Regions from separate parts of the Paenibacillus provencensis genome, predicted to be linked through region 2. Evidence: a T-box and tRNA genes for the amino acid it is inferred to sense, from the RefSeq annotation. Region 2 holds a T-box; the other regions hold tRNA genes.
What was found. The T-box of region 2 lies ahead of argS (arginine--tRNA ligase). A T-box ahead of a tRNA ligase gene usually reads a tRNA of that ligase, here a tRNA-Arg.
Positions count from the first base shown of each region.

Region 1 (5,217 bases), on a different contig from region 2:
TGAATCGTATGGATAATGACGATTTGGCCGACTTGATGGGCGAGATGACAGATGAAGTTAGAGAGTACATGCTCTCAATCATGGAAGCTTCAGAGCGGGAGACCGTAAGGGAGCTTATGAACTATGGACCGGAGACAGCCGGCGGTATCATGACTAACCGTTATGTGTGGTTCTATGCCAAGTACACGGTTCGTGAAGCAGTCGAAAAGGTGAAGCATTTTGCAGACCTGACGAATGATGTGCAGGATCTGTATGTATTAAATGAAAATAAAGAAGTCATAGGCCTCACCACCTATAGAGATCTCGTGCTTGCATCGGATACAGAGCTTATCGAGCATTTGATGAGGGAAAACGTGGTCAAGGTATCAGCGGATATGGACCAGGAGGCGGTTGCGCACTTATTTGAACAATACGATCTTGTATCTATCCCGGTCGAAAATACAGCAGGCAAATTAATTGGAGTTGTAACGTTTGACGATGTGCTGGACGTCTTGCGGGAGGAAGCGGATGAGGACATTAACAAACTGGCGGGTACAGACAAAACGATCGATTTTAACACTCATTTCTTGACGGCGGCCAAAAGAAGGCTTCCGTGGCTTATCATGCTGTTATTCCTTGGGTTGTTGTCCGGAAGCATTATAAGTATATTTCAGGGGACGCTCAGCCAAGTGGTGGCATTAACTTTCTTCATGCCGATGATCGCGGGAATGACCGGGAATACGGGGACGCAATCGCTCGCGGTCGTGATCCGAGGTTTGACACCACAGAACAAAATGAACGGAGGGGCCATATTACGTTTATTATGGAGAGAGCTCAGAGTAGGGTTAACGATTGGAGCTGTTTGTGGAATAAGCGTAGCACTTGTTGCAGGAATTTGGCAGAGCAGCTTTGCTTTGGGTGCAGTTATCGGTTTTTCTCTTATCCTAACCATTGTTATTGGTACGATGGCTGGAACCATTATTCCTGTTCTTCTGCATAAACTGAAGATAGATCCGGCTGTTGCCTCCGGCCCCCTTATTACGACACTGAATGATTTGTTCTCGTTGACTGTATATTTTGGTACGGCGACATTATTTATTTCATATCTGGTATAGGTGTATATAAAATAGAAACCAGCCTGAGAGGCTGGTTTTTGATCTGTATTGCTTGTAGTTTTCAAGCTGTTTCTCTTAATGATTTAATGCCTTGATAGATGTTGTAAATAAACGTACCGAAATAGATGACAAAAAACACAATGATGTATCCTATGATCGAAGCAGGATGGTCTGCGGTGAACAGAAAATATATCAGTGGAATAGCTGCAACGAAAGGGAATACATGTGAGAATAATGCGCGTCTCGCATGTTTGGTTATGTAATCGTCTTTGGCCACTATCCATACGATTAATGGAAACAGGAAGGGTGCAAAAAAGATACTGAAATAACTAAGGGAAGATAACAGCTGTCTCATGAAATAACGCTCCTTTTGAAATTTCCTAATATTTAAATCATATTACCCTTCACAGCATGTGATGATACATAAAAAATACTTTGACAATTACAGATTATACGATATAATAAATATCGCACTGTGAAAATAAGTACATAACTTGTCCCAGTAGCTCAGCAGGATAGAGCAACGGCCTTCTAAGCCGTCGGTCGGGGGTTCGAATCCCTCCTGGGACGTATATAAGAGAGACATCCGTGAGGATGTCTCTCTTTTTCGTCCATGGGATGAGAACCCCAACTGGGGTTCGTTGAAGCATAAGCATCGATAGCATGGGCATCGCAGTCAGCCGCACGGCTGTACCCCGAATGGGACGGTTGAAGACATCTGTAAAGGTGTCTTTTTTACGTACGTAGGAATGAGAACCCCAACTGGGGGTTCGGAAGCATTCACATCGATAGCATGGGCATCGCAGTCAGCCACAAAGGCACCTAAATAAAATCTTACAAATACCGCTTGCTATCATTACATATATATGATACGATATATCTTGCGCTTGAATTTGTCCCAGTAGCTCAGCAGGATAGAGCAACGGCCTTCTAAGCCGTCGGTCGGGGGTTCGAATCCCTCCTGGGACGTACATAAGAGAGACATCCGTGAGGATGTCTTTTTTTTTGCGTCCAAGGGGATGGGAACATAAGATGGGGGTTCTTCGAAGCATAAGCTTCTATAGCATCGGCATCGTAGTCAGCCGAAAGACTGTATTTTTTGATGCTATATATGCCTAATCCCAATGAATTAAGCAAAAAGATGTTTTTTTTAGGCTGGATTCGGTTATGTTAATATATTAGAGCTATACACGGATATGTAGTTTCTATATAATCAACAAGTCGATTTATAGTTGTCGTTAAACCGGATAGAGAGGAGGCAGTCATAATGAGCGATACGAACTCCCAAACCAAAGAGAAAAATATTGTTCTCTTCCCGAAGACGCTGGATTACTATCAGATTCAGCTTACCGTAATGCTAGAGAATGAGCGCTATACGGAAGCGATGAGTTTGCTTGAGTTCCTGCTTCAATGCGAAGGGCAGGAGAAACGGAATCATGAAGAATGGGAAGCATTGCTGGACTGGCTGCGCGCAGCTTTCCCTCAATATATAGATCGTGATCAAAGAGAAGACAGACGAAGTGACGAAGATTTGGAAGAGAGCGAAGAGGATTTTGCTCGTCAAAATGCCAGAAATAAAATGGCGGAAGATGGAGCATATGCAGATAAGCTGCTAAGAACGGTAATGGAAGAACCACTGAGCGAGCAGACGATGCTGGCATTGGATCAGCTAGCCTATATCGAAACTCCGGGTATTGATCAGTCTTTGTGCGAATGGCTTCAGCAGCGTAAGCTGCATCCGCTGCTTCAATTTCGAGTGCTGCAGACATTGCGAAAAAGAGGATCGCAGGCAACCGTCTCTCTAACACGAGGGTCGGAAAAAGTGGAGGTTGAAGTGGAATCTATTCCATTGAGGCCGGATGAATTTCCGTTTCCTATCATTCGTGTGCTCGAGCTGGTGGCCGATCAGACGGAAGTACATGAACCTACCTTATTTTATTTTGCTCAGGAACTCTGGTCTCAATATGTCATGGCTGTATATGGCACGAGCGACTATCGTTCTATGCTTGAAGGTGATGATTCGACACTCGATATATGGGCTGCAGCGCTCCATGCAGCAGTCGCTGAGAGTCTGGGTGGATCACTGGACGAGGAAGAGATCAGAAGGGTTTATGAGATCACGAGTGAAGTTAGATTTAGGTTCGAGCAGGCGTACCGATCGATTAAACGATTTGTATCCGGCGGATTGGATGTGAAATAGTCGAAAACTTCCTTTTGACGGCTACAAGGGTTTACCCTTGAAATTGCATTTAATGTTGTTTATACTAAAATGGTTATTTTGTACGCGCTTGACATGGTGAACATGTGAAATTTGGAGGGGAAAGCATAAATGAAAGCAACTTGGGAAAAAATAGAGAAGAACCTTGGGGTTCTTGAAGTTGAAGTAGACGCAGATCGTGTAGCTGCTGCTCTCGACAAGGCTTTTAATAAAGTCGTTAGACAAATAAATGTACCTGGATTCCGTAAAGGTAAAGTGCCTCGCTCGATCTTCGAAGCTCGTTTCGGCGTTGAGAGCCTGTACCAAGACGCAATTGATATCCTTCTTCCTGAAGTTTACACGGAAGCTGTTGACCAAACAGAAATCTTCCCTGTTGAACAACCAGAAGTGGACATCGATCAATTCGCTAAAGGTGAAACTTTCAAATTCAAAGCAAAAGTTGTTGTTAAACCTGAAGCTAAACTTGGCGAGTACAAAGGACTTGAAGTTCCTAAGGCGAACACAGAAGTTTCCGAAGAAGAACTGACAGCTGAGCTTGAGCGTCTGCAACAACGTCATGCTGAGCTGGTAGTCATCGAAGAAGGTACAGCGGAGTCCGGCGATATCGCTGTAATCGATTATGAAGGTTCTGTTGATGGGGAATTGTTCGATGGTGGACAAGCAGAGCGTCACTCCCTGGAACTGGGTTCCAACACATTTATCCCTGGCTTTGAAGAACAAGTCATCGGTCTTTCAACTGGCGACAACAAGGATGTTGAAGTGACATTCCCTGAGGAATATCATGCAGCAGAGCTTGCTGGCAAGAAAGCCATCTTCAAAGTGAAAGTACACGAAATCAAACGCAAAGTGCTTCCTGCAATCGACGATGAGTTTGCTAAAGACGTAAGTGAATTCGATACTCTTGCTGAGTACAAAGAAGATCTTACGAAGCAGCTGTCTGAGCGCAAAGCAGAAGAAGCAAAAGCAAACCAAGAGAATGTTGTTGTTGAGAAAGCGGCTGCTAACGCAGAAGTTGAAATTCCACAAGGAATGGTTAACACCGAAGTACGCAACATGATGCGTGACTTTGACAACCGCCTTCGTCAACAAGGCATGAACCTTGAAATGTTCATGAGCTTCTCCGGTCAAACAGAAGCAGATCTTCAAAACCAAATGAAGGGCGATGCTGAAAAACGCGTACGCAACAACCTGGTTCTTGAAGCAATCGGTAAGCAAGAGAACATTGAAGTATCCGATGAGGATATTAACGAAGAGCTGAACAACATGGCGGCTTCCTTCAGACGTACTCCAGAAGAGATTCGTCAAATTCTCGAAAGCAACGGTTCTTTCGACAGCCTTCGTGAAGAAGCTCTGCTTCGCAAAACGATCGACTTCCTTCTTGCAAACAGCGTAGAAGTTAACGCTCCAGCTGAGGAAGCTGCTGTAGAAGCAACAGAAGAATAATATTACACATTACGTTAGAAATATAACAGATAAGGCACGTAAGGTATTTTACTAAACGTGCCTTATTTCTTCTCTTCTATATCCATTTTATAGTTAAATATACTATTAAATGGTAATGCGTGAGCTGTCGTGATATTTTAACTGTACCTTCCATATACTTGAGTTATAGGTCTTGACTCCATAGGATGGAAGTCCGATTTGCACATACATAAAAAAAATGGTTAAATATGATCAAGCTTTCTCTTCAGCAGCTATTGGCTGAGAAAAGCAGTCATAAATGACATTGAACAGGGAACATGATAAAATTAAGACTGATATTTATTTAACCCTGATTGATGTGGCAGTAAGATTCTATAATGGAGAAGAGGTCGGAACATGAATCTCGTGCCTATGGTTGTTGAACAAACCAATCGCGGTGAACGTTCTTACGATATATATTCAAGACTACTGAAGGATCGTATT
Region 1 is NZ_JBHTKX010000005.1:183,140-188,356, forward strand. It holds gene mgtE (magnesium transporter) at 1-1,094, shown strand, start outside; gene ACFQ3J_RS22700 (DUF4870 domain-containing protein) at 1,156-1,449, opposite strand; tRNA gene ACFQ3J_RS22705 (tRNA-Arg) at 1,591-1,664, shown strand; tRNA gene ACFQ3J_RS22710 (tRNA-Arg) at 1,990-2,063, shown strand; gene ACFQ3J_RS22715 (hypothetical protein) at 2,362-3,294, shown strand; gene tig (trigger factor) at 3,424-4,755, shown strand; gene clpP (ATP-dependent Clp endopeptidase proteolytic subunit ClpP) at 5,131-5,217, shown strand, end outside.
Region 1: it has a tRNA-Arg gene. The T-box ahead of argS (arginine--tRNA ligase) is inferred to sense a tRNA for this amino acid. The anticodon was not compared.

Region 2 (5,217 bases):
ATGATAGAAGCCTCGCCCAATCCAGGCAGAAGCAAAAAAGAGCAGTGTAGCCGTAACACTATAGCTGTCAGCGATCGGATTCGGACGGTACGAATACTGAATTGCCATTATGAAAAGATAGGTGACAATCGGTGCAAAAGAATAGGGTGAACGTATAAACGTTCTTAAAAAATAGATCAAGAGAGGTTTCAACTCAGTCCCTCCCGCTCATATTAAAATGATATTGATCATGTAAAACAGATATTATTGTGCCGCCTTGGCTTATAATGTTCAGAAGGAGCTTATCGCTAGCTTCAGCAGCAACCTTCATCAGACAATACATCTCATGTTTGGTTGTCTCCTTGCTTATTTCAATAACTCCTTCGAAAGCTGCAAGCTGGTCAATATCGTCATCCGATAAGTTCCCCGCCTTGATTACCATAACCGCCTTAAATGCTAGCTTTTCCTGCTGAATCACTCTATTCAACCGTCCATCCTCTAATTCAACGACAGAATCGGCTATTCTATGTATAAGCATGCTTTCATGACTAGCGCAAATAATCGTCGTGCCTGCAGTCTTTAACTCATATAGCTGTTCAGTAAGATTTAGCTGGGAATCATAGTCAAGACCCGATAACGGCTCGTCGAGCAGCAGTAATTCAGGCTTTCCCATAAGAGCCTGAATTAGATTCACCTTCTGCCTCATTCCTTTGGAATAAGAAGAAATTTGTTGTTTCGTTTCCGGCTTAAGATGCAATGCCTGCATTAAGGCAATTATTTGTCTCTCCCTTTCTTTTTTCTCTATCCCCTGAACACCGCCCATAGACATTAAGTACTCCTCAGCAGTAAATGGGAGGGGTGGGAGCCGGTCTATCGCATAACCCTTATGCACATCCGCGATATTTCCTGTGGTACTCCAGGCCCTAACTTCCCCGCTTGAAGGAAAAAGCAGCGCTGCTAATATTCTTAGCAGCGTACTTTTGCCAGAACCGTTATGACCTGTAAGGACAACACATTCACCTTTATGAATATTTAAAGAAATATCTTTCAGTACTACTCTCTGTTTATAGGCTTTATTCACCTGATGCAGACAGATGCTTGGCATGATTCTCCTCCATTGAACAATGAATTTATTACATCCGTTCCGGTGTTTGAACGCCAAGCAGACCGAGTATTCCTTTTATTCGAGATCCAACGATCTCGGAGAGCTTCAGCTTGTAGGTCCGTTCACTCTTGCTGCTCCCCAGAATTTTTTCCTGATGATAGAACCGATTATACAGCTGTGCTAAATCGATGACGTATCTTGCCAGTACTGAAGGCTCTTTCAAACGAACTCCCCGTTCAAGCTGTTCAGGGTATCGGGATAAATGCTTCATCACTGCCCAGGCAGCATCACTGATCAGTACCTGTTCCGAATGCTCGGCAGCTGCAGATTTCGAAGCTTCTTGTATTTCCTCATCCATGTTGGCCGTTGCTTTGAACAGCAGACTTTGAATTCTCGCGTAAGTGTATTGTACATAAGGTCCGGTCTCTCCTTCAAAGCTGAGTGCTTCCTCTAGTGAGAAATCCACTTCATTTAATCGGTGATTCTTCAAATCACCAAATACGATCGCCCCGAGTCCGACCTGTTCAGCTACCTCAGCTGCGTTATGGAGATTCGGATTTTTCTCGTTAATGATCTGTGCTGCCCGCTCAACAGCTTCATCAAGCACTTCTTCAAGAAATACAACCTTGCCACGTCTTGTAGACATTTTGCGCCCTTCAAACTTCATCAGACCAAAAGGAACATGGATGAAATTCTCGGACCAAATCTCTCCCATTTTGGCAAGTACGGCAAACACCTGCTGAAAATGAAGCTTCTGTTCTGCACCCACAACATAGAGCACTTCATCCGCCTTCATGACTTCATGACGATAGTAGGCGGTTGTTAGATCCCGAGTTGGATAGATGGTCGTTCCATCCTTCTTGATAATTAGACATGGCGGCATTCCCTCCTCATCCAATCTGACGACCATGGCTTCGTCACTTTCCGTCAGTAGACCGGCCTGTTTTAGCTTGGTCACTGTCTTGTCGGTTTGATCAATATAGTAACTCTCTCCAAGTATATGGTCGAATTTAACACCAAGACGGTCGTACATCCGGTTAAATTCCTGCATACTGATATCGACAAAATACTTCCACAAGGATACGGCTTCCTCATCCCCCTGCTCGAGCTTCTTAAACCATTCTCTAGCTTCCGGTCCCAAGCTTGGGTCGTTCTCTTCTTCATCGTGGAATTTCACATATAAACGCAGCGATTCCTTTATCGGCTCTTTCGCTAGTCGATCATCTTCACCCCATCTTTTGTATGCAGCGATCTGTTTGCCGAACTGAGTACCCCAGTCCCCCAAGTGATTCACACTCTCTGCAGTATAACCTGCCTCTTCGTACATTCGATACAGTGCTGCACCGATAACCGTGGAACGTAGATGACCGATACCAAAGGGCTTAGCAATATTAGGTGATGACATGTCAATCACCATTTTTTTGCCTGCACCTAACTGTAATTTTCCAAACTGCGGATCAGTCAGGCTGTTGAGCATAGCCGAAGCCATATTCGTGCGCTCAAAATAAAAATTGATATACGGACCTGAAGCCTCAGCCCGAAGCTCGGGACTTGTCATGTCGGCTGCCAGTTCAGCTGAAATAACGTCCGGAGCCTTTCTCATTCTCTTGGCAAGCGTGTAGCAAGGAAAAGCCAGATCCCCCATCACTGGACGAGGGGGTACCTCCAACATAGCTTCAACCTCCTCTCTCGACAGGTCCAACAACGGTTCTAACAAGCTAACAACCTTATCCATCAACATACGTACACACTCCTATTCCCATATATACAAAAAAGCTCTCGTCTCTGTATATTACAGAGACGAGAGCTATTGATAACATAGTCCCGCGGTACCACTCTACGTGAATCCGAAAGGCTAACTCGCATATTCTTCACGCGGCTGGCAACCTGTTCGATTCCTCTCAAAGCGGATAACGCCCGCTGAAGACGAGTACACCTACTAATATTCAATGTACCTTCTCACGGGTGCGCTTCCTGCCAGATCCTTCATACCGGCTCACACCATCCCGGCTCGCTGAAACATGAGGTGTTCTGATATTACTCTCCCGATCATTGAATTTATAATTTGTATCATTATATCTTGGTCTACCATCATTTGCAACTTCAATTCATTCGGAAATTTGTCGTTATACAGCAAGACCAGCAGGACTGCAGACTTCTGCACATTTGCGGCAGCTGTCCACACATTCTTTGCAGTGCAGATGCTCATGCTTCTCACATTCCGCTACACATGCTCTGCACGCCTTAACGACAAGGGACAGAATCTCTTCCTTGTATTCTGTACCCCGGCTGAGCGCAGAAGCCGCAAAGCTGCAAATTTCGGCAGCTTCTCTGTTCAGCCTGATACTTTCTCTTAAGATGCCAAGATCGTATTCCTTTAAACTTGAGACATAACATTTATTACATGCATTCATCGCTTCCAAACAAGCTGCAATCTGTGTCTGTGTCTCCATCTCTATGTTTGTCATAGCCATTGTTACATCCCTCCGCGTAATCTCATTTTCATTCTATTACCCGTAAGATCGGTATGATAATCAATATGCAATAACTTTCCTCTGAATTCGACTTTTTATGATTTAATCTTTGAACTTTCTTCTTCAAGCTGCTGCAGCAGCTGAATCAGCTCTGTTTTCGAAAAATGCTCACCTATAAATACACCGACATCCTTTAGCTCTTCTTCTGGACCCAGCTTGGTAAAGTCCGGTTCACGGTAAGCATACTGAAACAAGAAGCGGCTGCCTGTATCGGAAAAATGAACAATGCCCTTAGCTCTGTAGATGTCACGCGGCAGCTCCCTCAGCCATTGCTCAAACAATACGCTATTAATCTTGCAGTTAAAATAATGAGTGTAAACCATAACATGATTATGTGAGTGGTGAAGCTGATGCTCTTTCTGAGCTTGGGAGGCGGAAACTTCTCTCTCAGGATTTACCGGGCAGCTGGCGTCCTCTGCTAGAAGTACCGGATCGATATTGCAATGTTCTGTAAAATGTACAGATGCATGCTCATTCCATTCCTTTACCAGGCTGAGTAATTCAGGCTGATCCTTTTCTTCAATCCGATCTATTTTGTTCAGAAGAAGGATGGAGGCAGCACGGATCTGCTCTTGCATGAGCCGGAATGTTTTGCCTTTCTGCAGGCGGTACGTTTCCAATAAATGAATACTGTCAACCACTGAGATGATGCCTTTCACATCTAGCGTCACGTAGAGGGATGTATCAGCAAGTCCGTCCAATATTTCGATAGGATTTGCGACGCCTGTCGCTTCAATGACAACGACATCAGGCGATGTATTCTGTACCAGCTGGACCAGCTCAATACCGAGATTGTCTCGGACAGAGCAACAGATACATCCGCCGAGCAGCTCAGCCATAGGTACACGCTGATCAATTAATTTGCCGTCTAGATTAACCTCCCCCAGCTCGTTCATGACAACAGCGGTAGTGAGGTTTTGACTTTTCCAATATTCAATCAGCTTCACTAGCAGTGTTGTTTTGCCGCTTCCTAAAAATCCAGACAGAATATATACGGGGATCGGAGCTGATAGCGTCTGTTCTTGTTTCATCATCATAATAAATCCTTTCTAGATATATGTTGATCTTGAATCTAGCGTTGCTTACTTCTCTTATATCGTCTATTGTTAGGATAGAATATACTGGAGGGCTGATCGAAATGAATTCTGTCCAAGAGCACCGCAATGAGGCACCTGAGACAGTCCAGTGCATGGTAATTACGGTATCGGATACCCGCACTAAGGATACGGATACCGGCGGACAACTCATGCAGCAGCTTCTGCGTGATGCCGGTTACACTGTCGTCGATGATATCATTATCCCTGACGATACACCCACTATACAATCCGTGATCCATCAAGCGGTTATTCGAGATGATATTGAAGCCATTCTACTGACTGGTGGCACAGGGATCTCACCTCGAGATAATACATATGAAGCTGTACATTCTTTGCTTGACAAAGAGCTTCCCGGCTTTGGAGAAATCTTCAGATACCTTAGCTTTGCAGAGGATATTGGTACTGCAGCTATATTAAGCCGTGCTGTGGCAGGTGTCATTGGCTCCAAAGCGATATTCTCTATGCCAGGTTCAACCGGAGCCGTCAAGCTCGCCATAACACG
Region 2 is NZ_JBHTKX010000001.1:2,064,413-2,069,629, forward strand. It holds gene ACFQ3J_RS09865 (hypothetical protein) at 1-192, opposite strand, end outside; gene ACFQ3J_RS09870 (ATP-binding cassette domain-containing protein) at 194-1,084, opposite strand; gene argS (arginine--tRNA ligase) at 1,113-2,825, opposite strand; T-box leader at 2,878-3,146, opposite strand; gene ACFQ3J_RS09880 (four-helix bundle copper-binding protein) at 3,211-3,558, opposite strand; gene ACFQ3J_RS09885 (CobW family GTP-binding protein) at 3,654-4,655, opposite strand; gene ACFQ3J_RS09890 (MogA/MoaB family molybdenum cofactor biosynthesis protein) at 4,751-5,217, shown strand, end outside.

Region 3 (5,217 bases), on a different contig from region 2:
CAGAACTTCATTTCGGTCACAGGGAAAGGTGAAATAGCAGTTAAGCCGGATATTGCCTATTTGTCGATTGGAGCATCATCAGAAGCGGATACCGCTGCAGCAGCGCAAAAAGCGAACGCAGCCAAAATTCAAAAGATTAATACACTGCTGAAGAATACCTGGAAAGTGGACAGCAAGGATATTCAGACCAATCAATTCTATGTACAGCCCAATTATACTTACAGCGAGAAGGATGGACAGAAAATTAAAGGCTACACTGCTTATCATACGCTCAAAGTGTCTTACCGTAATCTTGAGAAAGTCGGCGAGCTGCTGGATGCTGCAACAAATGCGGGTGCGAATCAGATCGATAATGTTGTGTTCTCGATAGAGGATACCGAAGCGTTTGAAACACAAGTTATTGATAAGGCCATGGCGAATGCGAAGCTTAAAGCTGGAGCGATAGCGAATGCGGCTCAGCGTCAGCTGGGTATCGTGCTCAGCGTCAGCCAGGGAAGTCTGGACGAACCCATTACTTATCACAGAGAGTCGCTGGAATTGCAGTCAACTAGTAAAGCCGAAGACAGTGCAAACACAGCAATTGAGAGTGGAGAAATTAAGTTGTCTACTCAGCTGACAGTACGGTATGAGCTGAAGTAGCAATGTCAGAGCTTTACACAATGGTGTTAAATAAACTGAAAAATGGTATTCAAAAAAACATAAAATCCTCGTCCCTTCAAATCAGGAACGAGGATTTTGGTGTTATTACAGCTTATAGACCTTGCGCAGATGTGGAAGACTCAAGAACTTGGTCAACCAATCCGTATGCCTTCGCTTCTTCAGCGGACATGAAGTTATCGCGGTCTGTGTCGCGTTCAATGCGTTCGAGAGGCTGACCTGTACGTTCAGCTAGGATGTGGTTCAGCTTATCGCGCATTTTGAGAATACGGCGTGCACGAATTTCAATATCAGAGGCTTGGCCTTGCGCTCCACCAAGCGGCTGATGGATCATCACTTCACTGTTAGGGAGAGCAAAACGCTTGCCCTTCGCACCTGCGTTAAGCAGGAAGGCACCCATTGAAGCAGCCATACCCATACAGATCGTGGAAACATCGGGTTTAATAAATTGCATTGTATCATATATTGCCATACCCGCCGTGATGGAACCGCCAGGGCTGTTAATGTATAAATGAATGTCTTTCTCTGGATCTTCCGCAGCTAGAAACAGCATTTGAGCAATGATGGAATTAGCGACGACATCGTTGACATCACTGCCAAGGAAAATGATACGATCTTTCAGCAGTCTGGAATAAATGTCATAAGCGCGTTCACCGCGATTGCTTTGTTCTACGACCATAGGAATATAACTCATGCGAAAAACCTCCTCAAAAAAATTTAGAGTCTTAAGTTCACGAGACACGAGAACAGGAACTTCATCTACATATACTTACTGTTTCCGTATTAACCACATCATAAACAATTTCAAACAAAAAGTCAAAGAAAGTCAAACTAATTTGATAAAAAAAGAAACCTGTTCGGTTTCATCGGTTAAATGTATATGAAGCCACTATATAGTAATGGCGCGCCCGCGAGGAATCGAACCTCGATCTCAGGCTCCGGAGGCCTACGTCATATCCGTTGGACCACGGGCGCACATTCAAGTAACTGTCTATGACAGTAATATTGATTATATCTGAATGCGAAAAAATTTGCAAGAGAGTTCCATGATAGAGTTTGATGTTGAACATATTTGTACAACCTATAGATGAAGGGATGAAAACCGATGGTATCGCTTTTTTAATTGTGATATTTTACACAAGCGAATAAAGGGAAACGGCTTTGTAAAATATACTTTTGGACCCCTTGCATCCCACGTTAGATTTGGTTAAAATAAACGTGGGACTTAAAAAGTTAACCCGGGACATTTTTAGTCCACCTCAGAGACCGGAATGAAGGAGCTTGCGGAAGTGGATAGCATGCGAACGATATTAGAAGTGCAGAAGCAGCTTCTACCTGATCTCATGGACGTAATGAAGAAGAGATATACGATTCTACGCCAGATCATGATTTCGGAATTGATTGGCAGAAGAACACTTGCGAACGCCATGGATATGACGGAGCGTGTACTCAGAGCAGAGACGGATCTGCTGAAATCGCAAGGACTCATTGAGATTGAAACGGTGGGAATGAGAATAAGTCAGGCTGGAGAAGAGCTGCTTGAAATGCTTGAACCTGTAGCCAAGGAATTGTTTGGACTATCAGAGATGGAAGAGCAGATCAGAAGAACTTATGGACTTCAGAAGGTCATTGTCGTTCCAGGGGATTCTGAGCATTCGGAATATGCTAAGCGAGAGCTGGGGCGCGCCGGAGCGAAAGCACTGCTGAGTGTCATGCATGATGAGGATGTGGTAGCTGTAACGGGCGGTTCCACAACAGCAGCGATTGCAGAGCATCTAACCCCATCATCATCCAAGCGAGATGTATGGCTCGTGCCTGCACGAGGTGGTCTTGGAGAGAGCTTGGAGCTTCAGGCGAATACGATTGCTTCCATGATGGCGAAGAAGCTTGGAGCACAATATCGGCTCTTGCATGTACCGGATCTATTAAGCAATCATGCCTATGATTCACTGATACAAGACTCCAACATACAGGAAATTCTGGATATGATCCGTAATGCGCGCATCGTGATTCACGGAATAGGCGGTGCGATGGAAATGGCCAAACGGCGCAAGCTGGCACCACAGACGGTCACTGAAATACGTGATGAGGGTGCCGTGGCAGAATCCTTCGGCTATTATTTCAATAGCGAGGGCGAGATTGTTCATACGATGCTGACCCTGGGTATGCGCTTAGAGGATATCAGACGTACCGAGGTTGTTATCGCTATTGCAGGCGGTAAGAGCAAGGCAGCTTCGATACAGGCGGTGCTTCGCTTCGGACAAGAAGATATTCTAGTCATAGATGAAGCGGCAGCAGCTGAAATTGTTAAAGATTTATAGAGTTATGGATTCGTTGTCTTGATGGGCCTTAACAGGCTTGTCTTGAATATATAAAAATTTAAAGCAAAACTTGGGAGGAACTTACTCATGGTAAAAGTAGGTATTAACGGTTTTGGACGTATTGGACGTAACGTATTCCGCGCAGCGCTGAACAACAGCGATGTAGAAATCGTAGCAATCAATGATTTGACAGACGTGAGCACTTTGGCTCACTTGCTTAAATACGACACAACTCATGGTCGTCTGAACGCAACTGTAGAAGCTAAAGAAGGTGCGCTGATCGTTAACGGCAAAGAAGTTAAAGTATTTGCTGAGCGTAACCCTGAGAACCTGCCTTGGGCAGCTAACGGCGTTGAAATCGTTGTTGAGTCCACAGGTATCTTCACAGCAAAAGAAAAAGCAGAAGCTCACCTTAAAGGCGGAGCTAAAAAAGTAATCATCTCTGCTCCAGCTACAAACGAAGATATTACAGTTGTTATGGGCGTAAACGAAGACAAATACGACCCAGCTAACCATACAGTAATCTCTAACGCTTCTTGTACGACGAACTGCTTGGCACCATTTGCTAAAGTTCTTGACGAGTCCTTTGGTATCGTTAAAGGTATGATGACAACTGTTCACTCTTACACTAACGACCAGCAAGTACTTGACCTGCCGCACAAAGACCTTCGTCGTGCTCGTGCAGCAGCTGAGAACATCATTCCTTCTACAACAGGTGCAGCTAAGGCTGTTAGCCTTGTATTGCCACAGCTGAAAGGTAAACTGAACGGTATGGCAATGCGCGTTCCTACTAAGAACGTATCCGTAACTGACCTGGTTGTTGAGCTTGGCAAAAACGTAACTGTAGACGAAGTAAACGCAGCTCTTAAAGAAGCAGCTAACGGACCACTGAAAGGGATCCTTAACTACTCCGACGAGCCGCTTGTATCCAGCGACTACAACAGCGACCCAGCTTCTTCCACAATTGACGCTCTCTCCACTATGGTAGTAGGCGACAACATGGTTAAAGTTGTTTCTTGGTATGACAACGAGTGGGGCTACTCCAACCGTGTCGTAGACCTCGCTGCTTACATTGCAAGCAAAGGTCTGTAAGACAAACGATAGGAATTCAAAATAAGGTGAAGAGGAGAACAAGGTTTTTGGTCTCCTCTTCACCATGATTTTATCTTTAATGCCAGAGAACCGGGGATACCGGATATAGAAGATTACATTATATAGAGATTATTATTTATATCATGCTGCTGTTTAATAAAAATGAGCTGTCCACCTTAAGGCCGGATGGCAACTGCACACAAGATGCCGGTGATTGGCTGTGGTAGATAGCGCTTAGGAGGAACGTGGAGATGAACAAGAAAAGTGTACGTGATGTAGAAGTAACAGGAAAGCGCGTATTTGTTCGCGTCGATTTTAATGTACCGCTCGAAGATGGAAAGATTACGGATGATACTCGTATTCGTGAAACACTGCCAACAATTAAGTTTCTGATTGAGAATGGTGCAAAAGTGATTCTTGCAAGCCATATGGGTCGTCCAAAAGGTGAGTTCGTTGATTCTCTTCGTTTGACACCTGCTGCAAACCGTTTGTCCGAGCTGCTTGGCAAACCGGTTGCAAAAGCGGACGAGGCTGTTGGCGAAGCAGTTAAAGCAGAAATCGAGAAGTTGAACAACGGTGACGTGCTTGTGCTTGAAAACGTCCGTTTCTATCCTGGAGAAGAGAAAAACGATCCAGAACTGGCAAAACAATTTGCAGAACTGGCTGACCTGTTCGTGAATGATGCATTCGGTGCAGCACACCGTGCTCATGCTTCCACAGAAGGTATCGCGCATCATCTTCCAGCTGTATCCGGCCTATTGATGGAGAAAGAATTGTCTGTACTTGGTAAAGCATTGTCCAACCCAGAGCGTCCTTTCACAGCCATTATCGGCGGATCAAAAGTAAAAGACAAAATTGATGTGATCGACAACCTGTTGAATCTTGCAGACAACGTATTGATCGGCGGAGGTCTCACATACACATTCTTCAAAGCTCAAGGTCATGAAATTGGACTGTCCCTTCTGGATGAATCCAAAATGGACGTTGCTCTAAGCTTCATCGAAAAAGCGAAAAAGCTTGGTAAAAACTTCCTTCTTCCTGAAGATATCGTGATTACGAAAGAATTCAGTGCAGATGCAGAAACGAAGATCGTAAACATCGATGAAATTCCTGCAGATTGGGAAGGTATTGATATCGGGCCGAAGAC
Region 3 is NZ_JBHTKX010000010.1:50,662-55,878, reverse strand. It holds gene ACFQ3J_RS25465 (SIMPL domain-containing protein) at 1-639, shown strand, start outside; gene clpP (ATP-dependent Clp endopeptidase proteolytic subunit ClpP) at 752-1,351, opposite strand; tRNA gene ACFQ3J_RS25455 (tRNA-Arg) at 1,558-1,632, opposite strand; gene ACFQ3J_RS25450 (sugar-binding transcriptional regulator) at 1,956-2,978, shown strand; gene gap (type I glyceraldehyde-3-phosphate dehydrogenase) at 3,066-4,070, shown strand; gene ACFQ3J_RS25440 (phosphoglycerate kinase) at 4,322-5,217, shown strand, end outside.
Region 3: it has a tRNA-Arg gene. The T-box ahead of argS (arginine--tRNA ligase) is inferred to sense a tRNA for this amino acid. The anticodon was not compared.